DNA from 3 places in the Mesobacillus subterraneus genome. Region 3 is predicted to be linked to each of the others. Evidence: riboswitches for the same ligand, from Rfam matches in the RefSeq annotation. Region 3 holds a riboswitch; each other region holds the start of a gene.
The links. A riboswitch is a leader RNA that binds a small molecule or an ion and turns the genes downstream of it on or off. The one in region 3 is predicted to bind cyclic di-GMP.
Positions count from the first base shown of each region.

Region 1: it holds a riboswitch for cyclic di-GMP, as region 3 does, so the genes downstream of both, LC048_RS17625 (anti-repressor SinI family protein) here and LC048_RS02235 (hypothetical protein) in region 3, are expected to answer to the same signal.
Region 2: it holds a riboswitch for cyclic di-GMP, as region 3 does, so the genes downstream of both, LC048_RS00240 (hypothetical protein) here and LC048_RS02235 (hypothetical protein) in region 3, are expected to answer to the same signal.

Region 1 covers NZ_CP129019.1:3,398,480-3,401,759, forward strand. Annotated here, with positions in the region: partial or broken gene treR (trehalose operon repressor) at 1-514, opposite strand, end outside; partial or broken gene LC048_RS17620 (helix-turn-helix domain-containing protein) at 810-1,131, shown strand; gene LC048_RS17625 (anti-repressor SinI family protein) at 1,236-1,361, opposite strand; cyclic di-GMP riboswitch class I at 1,392-1,477, opposite strand; gene LC048_RS17630 (helix-turn-helix domain-containing protein) at 2,133-2,471, shown strand; gene LC048_RS17635 (nitrous oxide reductase accessory protein NosL) at 2,841-3,280, shown strand, end outside.
Region 2 covers NZ_CP129019.1:49,451-52,730, forward strand. Annotated here, with positions in the region: gene LC048_RS00230 (hypothetical protein) at 1-123, opposite strand, end outside; gene LC048_RS00235 (DUF5305 family protein) at 165-1,226, opposite strand; gene LC048_RS00240 (hypothetical protein) at 1,312-1,782, opposite strand; cyclic di-GMP riboswitch class II at 1,819-1,900, opposite strand; gene LC048_RS00245 (hypothetical protein) at 2,363-2,509, shown strand.
Region 3 covers NZ_CP129019.1:453,997-457,276, reverse strand. Annotated here, with positions in the region: gene LC048_RS02250 (hypothetical protein) at 1-159, shown strand, start outside; gene LC048_RS02245 (hypothetical protein) at 175-324, shown strand; gene LC048_RS02240 (acetyl-CoA C-acetyltransferase) at 364-1,554, shown strand; gene LC048_RS02235 (hypothetical protein) at 1,606-1,830, opposite strand; cyclic di-GMP riboswitch class I at 2,090-2,174, opposite strand; gene LC048_RS02230 (hypothetical protein) at 2,543-2,887, shown strand; gene nadE (ammonia-dependent NAD(+) synthetase) at 2,933-3,280, opposite strand, start outside.

The DNA of each region.
Region 1 (3,280 bases), 1.8 Mb from region 3:
TTTTTTATCCAGTTCCCCTTCAATATACTCAAATATCGAGTTTTCACAAGTCACACGTGACAGGCCTGGCACATGCTTTTCTACGAGAAAATCCTTGTCAAGAATCACTCGTTCTTCATCAATATGCCTCACTCTTTTTACCTTCCAAATCTTTTCATCTTCTTCTGCATTCAATTCCCCTGGCAATTTCACCGCCTGCTAATTCAAGAATGAACTCTTCCACAGTCGTTTTGGCCTTTCCGCCCATGTTCTCCGCCAGTTCTTTAAAACTAATCAATCCCGAAATCGGAAACTGATGTCTTTTCAAATCCAGCACAAGCGAACCTTTGCCGCGAATTTTTTGAATGAACCCATTTTGAGCAAGCAGATTTAATGCTTTCCGGATTGTTTCCCTCGAGGTTTGATACCTGTCAGCAAATTCATTTTCAGATGGCAGTATCGTTTTTGGAGGATAATGCCCTTCCTGGATCAGTTTCGAAATCTCTTTGTAAATCACTAAATATTTTTTCTGCATAACACATCACCCGTACCTTGTCTGATTGCTACCATTTTACCTTTTTTATGCGGTTTTGAACACAAGTGACAATGGAATATGAAATTTTCAAAGAATCTTCATAAAATATTGTACAACTGTAATCATATTGGCCGATAATAAAGCGATGAGTTTTTTCCCAACATGATTTTCATAAAAGTGACTCTTAAAAACTTTAAGATTGGTTATAATTGTTCTATAGGCCGTTCTTAATATGGAACTCTTTTGTCAGATTTGTTATGATATAAATATAAATTGATAAGGTGTGTGGATAACAGTGATCGGTGAACGCGTCAAGAAACTTCGGCAAGAAAAAAAGAATGTCCTTATCTGAACTGGCAGAGCAAGCCGGCGTGGCAAAATCATATTTGAGCTCATTGGAGCGAAACCTTCAAACAAATCCTTCAATTCAATTTCTAGAAAAAATTGCAGGAGTATTGAATGTACCAGTAGACCATCTAATACATGAACAACCTGACAAGGAAAATATGGATACTGATTGGGTCAACCTTGTAAAAGAAGCAATGGATTCTGGTATCACAAAGGACCAGTTTCGTGAGTTTTTAGAATTCAATAAGTGGAGACTCCACAATAAATAAACTTAATGGACAGTCTAAGCTGTCCATTTTTTTTTAAAAATAAAAAGCACCTCCAAAAGAGCTGCTCGATGGCACTTCCATTTTCTATGTAAGAATTCATTTGTCTATTTGTTGGGTTTCGTTAAAAATTCCCTGATTTCCTCTTTGTTAATTCCCATCTCTAAAGCTTCCATTATAAGCTGCACCCATTCTGTATCCAGTTCTTCGAAAACTACCTGCTCTTTAATCAAGTTTTTCCCTCCCAAAATACAGTTAGTATTCCAGGCAGTCCGGCCATCATAGTTAATCGCACCTTAGATCCGTGACTTTGCGTCCTAGTTTTTCAACAAGTTTGCCTTTTTCTGTATCTTTTTACTCATTTTTTCACTTTCAATGCCATTGTACATTGTTCTATATATAAAAAATGTAAATATTTGTCGGCTGTAATAAAAGTATTTCATCTCTTTTATCCCAAATAATTACAAAATTATAGTAAGAAAGAGATATTATCTGAAAATTACAACCATTCATTAAAATATTATGTCAGATTATGAATCTAATTGTAGAACGCTTTTTTTCAAATAACCCCCATAAACTTGAGATGTTTTTATCGTTGGCCAATTTTCTTATAGATTTGCTTTTTTAAGTGCGGTGTAATTACCACTTTTTCAAGATTGATGGCATTAAAAAACGGATATCTTGTTAAATCATTTCCGCAAACTGGGCAGAGCCACTCTCCTACCTCACTGCTGCTAAACGAAGGACGATTACAACGGTCACAATTTTTTCTGTACACAGCCATCCAGCCCCTTTGAAAAGTGAATTGTTACTATCTTCCATTCGAGTATAGTCCATAAGTATCAATTCTGAAAAAGTCTAAAATATCGCGAATTTTCTTAAAAAAGAACATAAATCGTTCTTTTTTAAGAATATCCTCCGTTTATCTCAGTTTCTCGTGTTTTTAAAAGAACCCTTTTGTTCGTTATAATGAATTAATAGATGAATAAAAAGGAGATCCACTTATGAAGGTTGGAGAAACTATAAGAAGCTTAAGGCTTGAAAAAAATTATTCAATTAGTGAACTGTCCGAAAAAGCGAATGTTTCTAAATCCTATCTCAGTTACATCGAAAGAGGGATTCAGGGAAATCCATCGCTTCAGGTATTGTCCCGCTTGGCAGACAACCTTGATACAACTGTTGAGTATTTGATGGGACAGCAAAACATGAAAGCCGCCAGGATGCCTGTTGATGATGAATGGGTTGGACTTGTAGATGAAGCTATAAAAAACGGTATCAGCAAAGAAGATTTTGCTTATTATCTTGATTTCATGAAGTTTAATAGCAGGAGAAAACAAGATTAGCATGTTAGTACTTATATAAATTACAATGCAAAACTGCGCTTTAGAACGAGTATTTTCAAGTAAGAAGCTTTTATTTGATGTTCGCACACAAAAAAAACAGTATCATACGCTTTTCTTTGTCTGGTCAGGCTGGCGGCATCCTTTATCCACACCCTCGCACTACTTTAACGATATGCGCAACAAGGTTATCCTATCAGTTAATTCTTTCACCTTCTTAAGAATGTACATAAAATATATATTTTAATGATTGCTTAATCGTCATAAAACTGTCACAAAAAATAGAATACTTCTCACGCTTTTTCCTTTGATTTTTCGCATTTTACTCACAACTCCCTGATAGGATTAAATTCGATCAAAGGAGGAGATTTTATGAAGAAGTTATTTGCTATCATGTTGGCCTTATTTTTAATGATAATTGTTTCTGGCTGTGGAGATGAAGCAACGGAAAATGAACAAAAAGAGGGTCAGGAAACGGCAGCAACTGAAGTGAACCACGATGATGACGACCATGCAGATGGCCCTCATGAACCAGGTGCTGACGATGTCTGTGCATTCTGCAACATGAAGGTATATCCGGAAGCTGATCCAATGGGAGTTTTCACAGCACAGGCCAAAACAAAAGACGGAGAATATGTATTCTTTGATGACTCAGGCTGCTTATTAAATATCAATAGACGTGATGATGTTGAATTCGAGGAGAAATGGGTCCGTGATTATATCACATCAGAATGGGTCGAGGCTGATTCTGCGATACCTGTAAAGGCAGACCTTAAGACTCCGATGAAATACGGCTACGCATTCTTCAAAGA
Region 2 (3,280 bases), 400 kb from region 3:
CAAGTAAAAAATGGATGTCAAAAACCAAGAGGCAAAACGGTAAATTTTAGTTAAACTTAGTAAATCCTTGACACCTTCCTGAAGGAATGAGGTTCCTGATTTAAATCTTGCAAGGGCCTCCATGTTAATCCCCCCCTTTATGCAGGCTGTTGCTTGTTAATAGACTATTCAGTCGTCTTTACCATATAGATGAAGCAAAAATCATTTTCAAGAACGAAAAAGTGAAGGAAGCTTTGTGATTCTTGCTTAAAAACCGGCAGCTCTCTTTCTTCGGATATTTGAATCAAGTCCTTGAATGCCGTCAAGGGAATTTTTGTTTTCCCTGAGAGGTCAAGTTCCTCAGATACATTGATAATTCTGGATTTGAACTTTTTATCAATGGACTCTGCTTCATGGCTCCCCGAACCAGTTTTTTTAGAGAAATAAATGAGACCTAAAACAATAAGCAACAGAATGGAAAGAAAAGTGGATGCCCAGCGTACAATTTCCAATGGCGCATCTATTCCAAGGATCTGGAAACGAGTGTCAGTAACAATATTGTCCTCCACGTTACTGTTGTTGACATACTCTAAACCATTTTCATTCATTAAGGAGATCTTTTCCTTTGTATATTCAAACGATAAAAGGGCGTCGTTCTTGAATTCATATTGATTATCCTTGTATGTTAGAAAACCCTCGAATTTTGGTTTAATGGAAACCATGTACGAACTGTTGCTTATCTTTGTTTCACTTTCAACTGTTTCGATAAAGTTCGAAACTTTGTCCAGGTCAATAATGTATTTACCGTCAACTATCGATAGGTCTTTTCCGGTTAAAGAGAAGGATTCTGCTGGTTTTAGAGGGAACTCTTTTTCCCATAGGTCACCTGAAGATATACTGAGGACTATCTCTTTTGTTCCTTCCGCTTCTATAGGATTGTCTGATTGGATGGAAGTTTTAATATTTACTGGAATCGAAGAAGTAATATTTGTGAAAATGCTCTTCCCTGGCTCAATTGTGCCGCCATCAGGATAAAGAGTGTTGGGAGTTACGGTGGCCTTATAATCAAAGACGGTATTTTGGGAGATTGAGTTGTTGATTTTTGTTTCGACATTATCAGCAGGTGTCAAAAAAGCTTTAAATGCAATAAACGTAGTGATAATATAAACAATTCCAAGAACAGCTGTAACCCACCCTGGGATGGGCTTCATTATTTTGTTGAGTTTTGCAGTCTGATTGTTTGCCAATGCTATTTTCCCCTTTTCAGTTTCTTTGTTGTATATTTCGACGTATTTTATATCATTTCCTGTTAAAAAAAGGGAGGTATTTAGGTTATTTGTCCTTTGATTTGTTTTTTTCCTCTGAAAGAATATTGGTGAAATCTTCTTTTGCTTCTTTTTGATTTTTATTGGTTTCCTTCAAGCTGGAAGAAGTTGTTTTTTGGATTGTTTTGATATGTGCTTCACCTGAATTCCATGTAAAAGCAAAAACAGGCAATTCTTTTGATTTCATTATTTTTATTATCTTGACTTCTCCACTGCGTATTGTCTCTCCAGAGGATTCAACTTCAATACCATCCACACTTTTCAAAATAATATCTGACTCCATATTATTAATGATTTTGTATTTTCCATTGCCTTCACCCATATGATCAAGAACTGCAATAAGAGCCTTATTAGGATCTTCTGTTACTTTAAATGTTGCTTCGTTTGTTACCGTGGCGGATGAGTAACTGGTTACTTCATATGCACAAGACAGAGATACAGCCAGTGAAAAGGATAATAGTATGGCCTTCTTTAACATGGTTACTTCCCCCTTTGAAATAAAAAAGCCCAATCATAAAGATTAGGCCGGTTGCACCAATAACTCCATATGTTCCAGGTGCCCAGATATAGAACATATTTCACAGTCTCCATACATAGTGATATCTACCTTATTTTATAAGAAATCAGGCAATTTACCAATCCATAAACGGGATGAGAGTTATCATACTCAAGTATGAATTTTATTAAGTAATTTACAAAAGTTTATATGGAGGTATAATTTGTTCACATTAAAAAAAGGAGGCAGTCGAAATGATTAACACAACTAATGGAACAGCAACAGCAATTTCATATGTTTTACCATCGGTCGGCCTGTATTGTGTGTAGTAGCGCTTATTTTTGTCATTTTTAAATAATTGCGTAACCTCGGACTGGGATGTCTGTGTTTTTTTGTGGCTAAAAATAGAATGTATGTTCTTGGATAGTGATAATGTGATTACAGTTATAAATTTGTAGAAGGAATAAATTGGTGAAGCGTGACCCTGGGTCTTAAGGGGGCAATTAATTCGTTTTTTAACCGTAAGTATGAGACGAAGTATGCAGTGAAGGGGATTAATTTTATGATTGAGCAGAGAGAGACGGTTGGCAAAATTGGGGCAAATGGTGCCGGTATGAAATGTCCAAATTGTTCAATGAACAAGAATCAGGAAATCTCTGTGGATAATGCGCTTCAAGTTGTTCGGGGGCTATCAAGTTTATTATCTTAAGTTGGAATGGGGACGCAATCATTACCATTTTTTCAATTAACGTCATCCCTATTCATGTTTTCACTTCTTTTTGTCCTTAGGGCCTTACTCAGTGTTTTTCTTGCAGCCTATTCATGGGGAAAGGATTCACGATTAAAGAGTTACTGGCTCAATTCAGGAGTATTCTCACTCCGTTTGCTGCTTTAAATGTAGCAGCTATTGTCTTTGGTCTGATTGGCGCCGTTCAATTAACTTTAATTCTGACAGGGGTTTGCACTAATCTACAATATTATCATTCTGCCTTCACTTGTCGTATATGATCGAGCAATGAAAAGTGCTTAACCGGTCAATCGTTTCTACTGGGCAACTGGAGCTTCTGCAGTCTCCATGCTTATTACATATTTAATCATCCGTATTTGGGTAATGGATTTTATCAGTGAAATTGAGTCTTTGACGAATATGAGATTTTAATACTTGGGAGCAGGGGACGTGTGGGTCTTCTGCTTTTCTTTTTGTGATGACATGGTAAATGAGGATAAAGTACATGAGAGCGACCATTCCCAATATAGATACGATGACTTGCCATCTTTGTTTTAGTTCAGCGATTTCAGAAGCGAGGTGTCCTTTGTGGTGATGGTCACCTGGCCAACTGTAAGCCGGCATAGTTGGAGCAAATCGTCAGTCTGCCGGTCGTTTGGACTAATTATTATGATTTTTGAAGTATACAGTACCGTATTAGCTTTGTTTAACTGATTTTAGTATGATAGGTTTAAAGGATTGAGCTGGAATTTT
Region 3 (3,280 bases):
TATAACCGACTGTCCAGAAACGCAGAAACTGGAGGCTCCGATAAAGCGCTTTTTGCTTCTGCCGGCGGAGTTGAAGTTTCGGAGTTTCTAGGAGACGACACTAGACAATTCGAAAAGCGGAGGCGACTGCCCAACTCCGACAAGCGTTGGAGGGCCTGACAGTGAAGTCGCTCTTTGACTTCATTGGCAGGAACGAAACGTCTCGAGAAGTTAGGAGCCGCAGCTAGACAAGCGACTCGAGGGGCTAGGCGCTGGAGCTGGAAAATTCTCGAATTGATAATTTATACTTTCTTATATAATAACAACAACAGAAAAGGGAGCTAATCTCCCTTTATCATTTCAATTTTGAAAGGGGCAGTAAAAATGGAAAACACAATCGTTATTGCAAGTGCGGTAAGGACCGCAACTGGAGCATTTGGCGGTGCATTTTCTAATGTCTCAGCTGTGGACTTAGGAGCAGCAGCTATTAAATCGGCACTAGAAAAAGCGAATGTCAGCTCGGATGTTGTCGATGAAGTCATCATGGGGAATGTCCTCCAGGCTGGACTTGGTCAAAACCCGGCACGCCAGGCTGCGATGAGAGCTGGACTTCCTGAAACATGCCCTTCCATGACGATCAACAAGCTGTGCGGTTCAGGTTTAAAGGCCGTACACCTTGCTTATCAAGCGATCGCCTCCGGTGAAGCTGATATTGTTGTAGCAGGCGGCATGGAAAATATGAGCCAGGCTCCATTTTTACTTAAAGGCGCACGCGAAGGCTTCAAAATGGGGGACCAGAAGCTTGTTGACACATTGCTTGGTGATGGACTCGTATGTGCGTTCAATGATTATCATATGGGAATCACAGCCGAAAACCTTGCGGAAAAGTATGAAATTTCTCGTAACCAGCAAGATGAATTCTCTGTAAAGAGCCAGAATAGAGCGGAAGCGGCGATTACTTCCGGACGCTTCAAGGATGAAATCGTCCCTGTAGCTGTAAAACAAAGAAAAGGCGACCCAATCATCGTTGATCAAGATGAGCATCCGAAATTTGGCAGCACGCTTGAGAAAGTTGGCAAGTTAAGGCCTGCATTCAAAAAAGACGGTACAGTTACTGCAGCAAACGCTTCTGGAATTAATGATGGCGCAGCAGCCGTAGTTGTTATGAGCGGCAAAAAAGCAAAAGAACTTGGTGTATCACCGCTTGTGACAATCAAGGCAAATGGCTCTGCGGGCGTTGACCCTTCCATCATGGGAATCGGCCCGGTTAGTGCTGTTAAAAAAGCACTGAAAAAAGCGGGAATGGAGTTAACCGACATAGATTTAGTTGAGGCAAATGAAGCATTTGCCGCACAGGCCCTTTCAGTGATGAAAGAGCTTGGCATGAGAGAAGATAATGTTAACGTAAACGGAGGAGCAATCGCACTCAGCCACCCAATTGGCGCGAGCGGTGCGAGAATTCTTGTAACACTGATCCACGAATTGAAGAAGAGAGAGCAAAAGTATGGATTGGCAACTCTCTGTATCGGCGGCGGCATGGGTGTTGCGACCATCATTGAAAATTTTATAGATTAATAGTAAAAAGCCTGTGGATCGGTCCACAGGCTTTCATATTTCCGTCAGCTTTCAAACTAATTGATCTTCTGTTAATTTACTGCAAGCATTCGATAGATTCTGCAAACATTCCATTCTTAGCTTCTCGTCGCATATAAAATCATTCAGCAGCTCTTCTTCAAGCTTCATTTGAATTTGATTGATTTCTTCTCTCAGCCGCTCTCTTTTTTCAACCTCTGATAAATGAAACTCAATTTCCCGTTCGAAGTACTCTATTGTCCCGAATAAAACAGTCAACGCTTCCTCCACCTTCCGTTTAAATTTTCAAATTCTGCGCAAAAACTAAACCTGCCAAAAGGATTGTTTTATTTTTCCTGTCAAGTATCTTAAGTATTATTTATCCCATCTCACAATATACAAACTTAAAATTCAGTTCTTTTTGCAATATTGGACAGAAAGAGACATTCCAAAATAAAAATCCCTAAAAAGATGGCGGAATTTTGACAAGAAGGAAAACGAAACCATTCACCTATCTGTTATGTACGTCCGATCTTTTTTTGGCAGCCCGACGATCATAGCTGAAATGCCTTAGACTCGCGGCTTTGCGTCCTTACCTTTCGATAAGTTTGCCTTTTTCAGTTCTAATTAAAATATAAATCTTAAGAACTATTTTATCAACAAAATTCGCCAATTACTTACAAACATGAGTCTATTATCCTACAAAGAAGTGAAGTGAACTTATGAACTAATTATTGCTGGATAAACGACAAATTTTTTTAAGAAAAAAATTACCTATTCGAACTTCCACCCTTGACTCTGCGATAATTTTTCACGAAGTTATCCCGGATTCGAACTTTTTTACACTCTGTCACTTTATTTTCGCCAATGCCTGCTTCGGTTCAGAGTAGATTGTTTTAACAATGTAATACTGCAGCAATCAACATGTAAAATTCAGTTGCTAGAATAGAAAGAAGAAGCTTTAATACAGGCGAATGGCAGGAGGATCCATATGGAACAGCATGTTAAGATGTCGCTAGATGAATGGAAAGCAGAAATCGAAGAGATTCTTAAAGAAATTGACGCGGAATATGAAGAAGTGAAAAACGAGCTAAAGGTATATACATATAAATTCAACATTACAAAGCAGGTTGTCCAGTCAACCGTCAATCCTGATTTGAACAGGAAGATCCGCGAGTTGTACCATCAGCCATTTGAGGAAAAATTCAATGATTTGAAGGAATATATCAAGGAGCTGGAAGAGAAGAAAAGAGTCTTCCAAATGTTCACTGATAAAATAGAGAAAGTTACTGAAAAAGAAGAAACACCCCAGTTGGCAGTGGCACAATCAGAGTAAAATCAAAGCCTGGCTGATGAAACTCATCAGCCAGGCTTTTTTAATTTATTTCTTCCACCAGGAGTCGAACATGGATGCAGGTATATGACGTTTGTGCTCTGAAGTAAGGTATCTTCGTTCAATTTTAGCTGCATCTGCTTCGTCAATCTGCTTTCCTTCCAGATAATCATCGATGGCTTCATAGCTCACACCAAGCTCAGTTTCATCTGCCTGAAGCGGCTTGTTGTCGAGAAGGTCTGCTGTAGGCTCTTTAAGATACAGTCTTGGTTCTGCGTTCAATGCTTTGAGCAGCTCCCTTCCCTGCCTCTTGTTCAGTCCAGTTAGTGGAAGCAAATCGGCTCCGCCATCTCCGTATTTTGTAAAGAATCCTGTAACGGCCTCCGCTGCATGGTC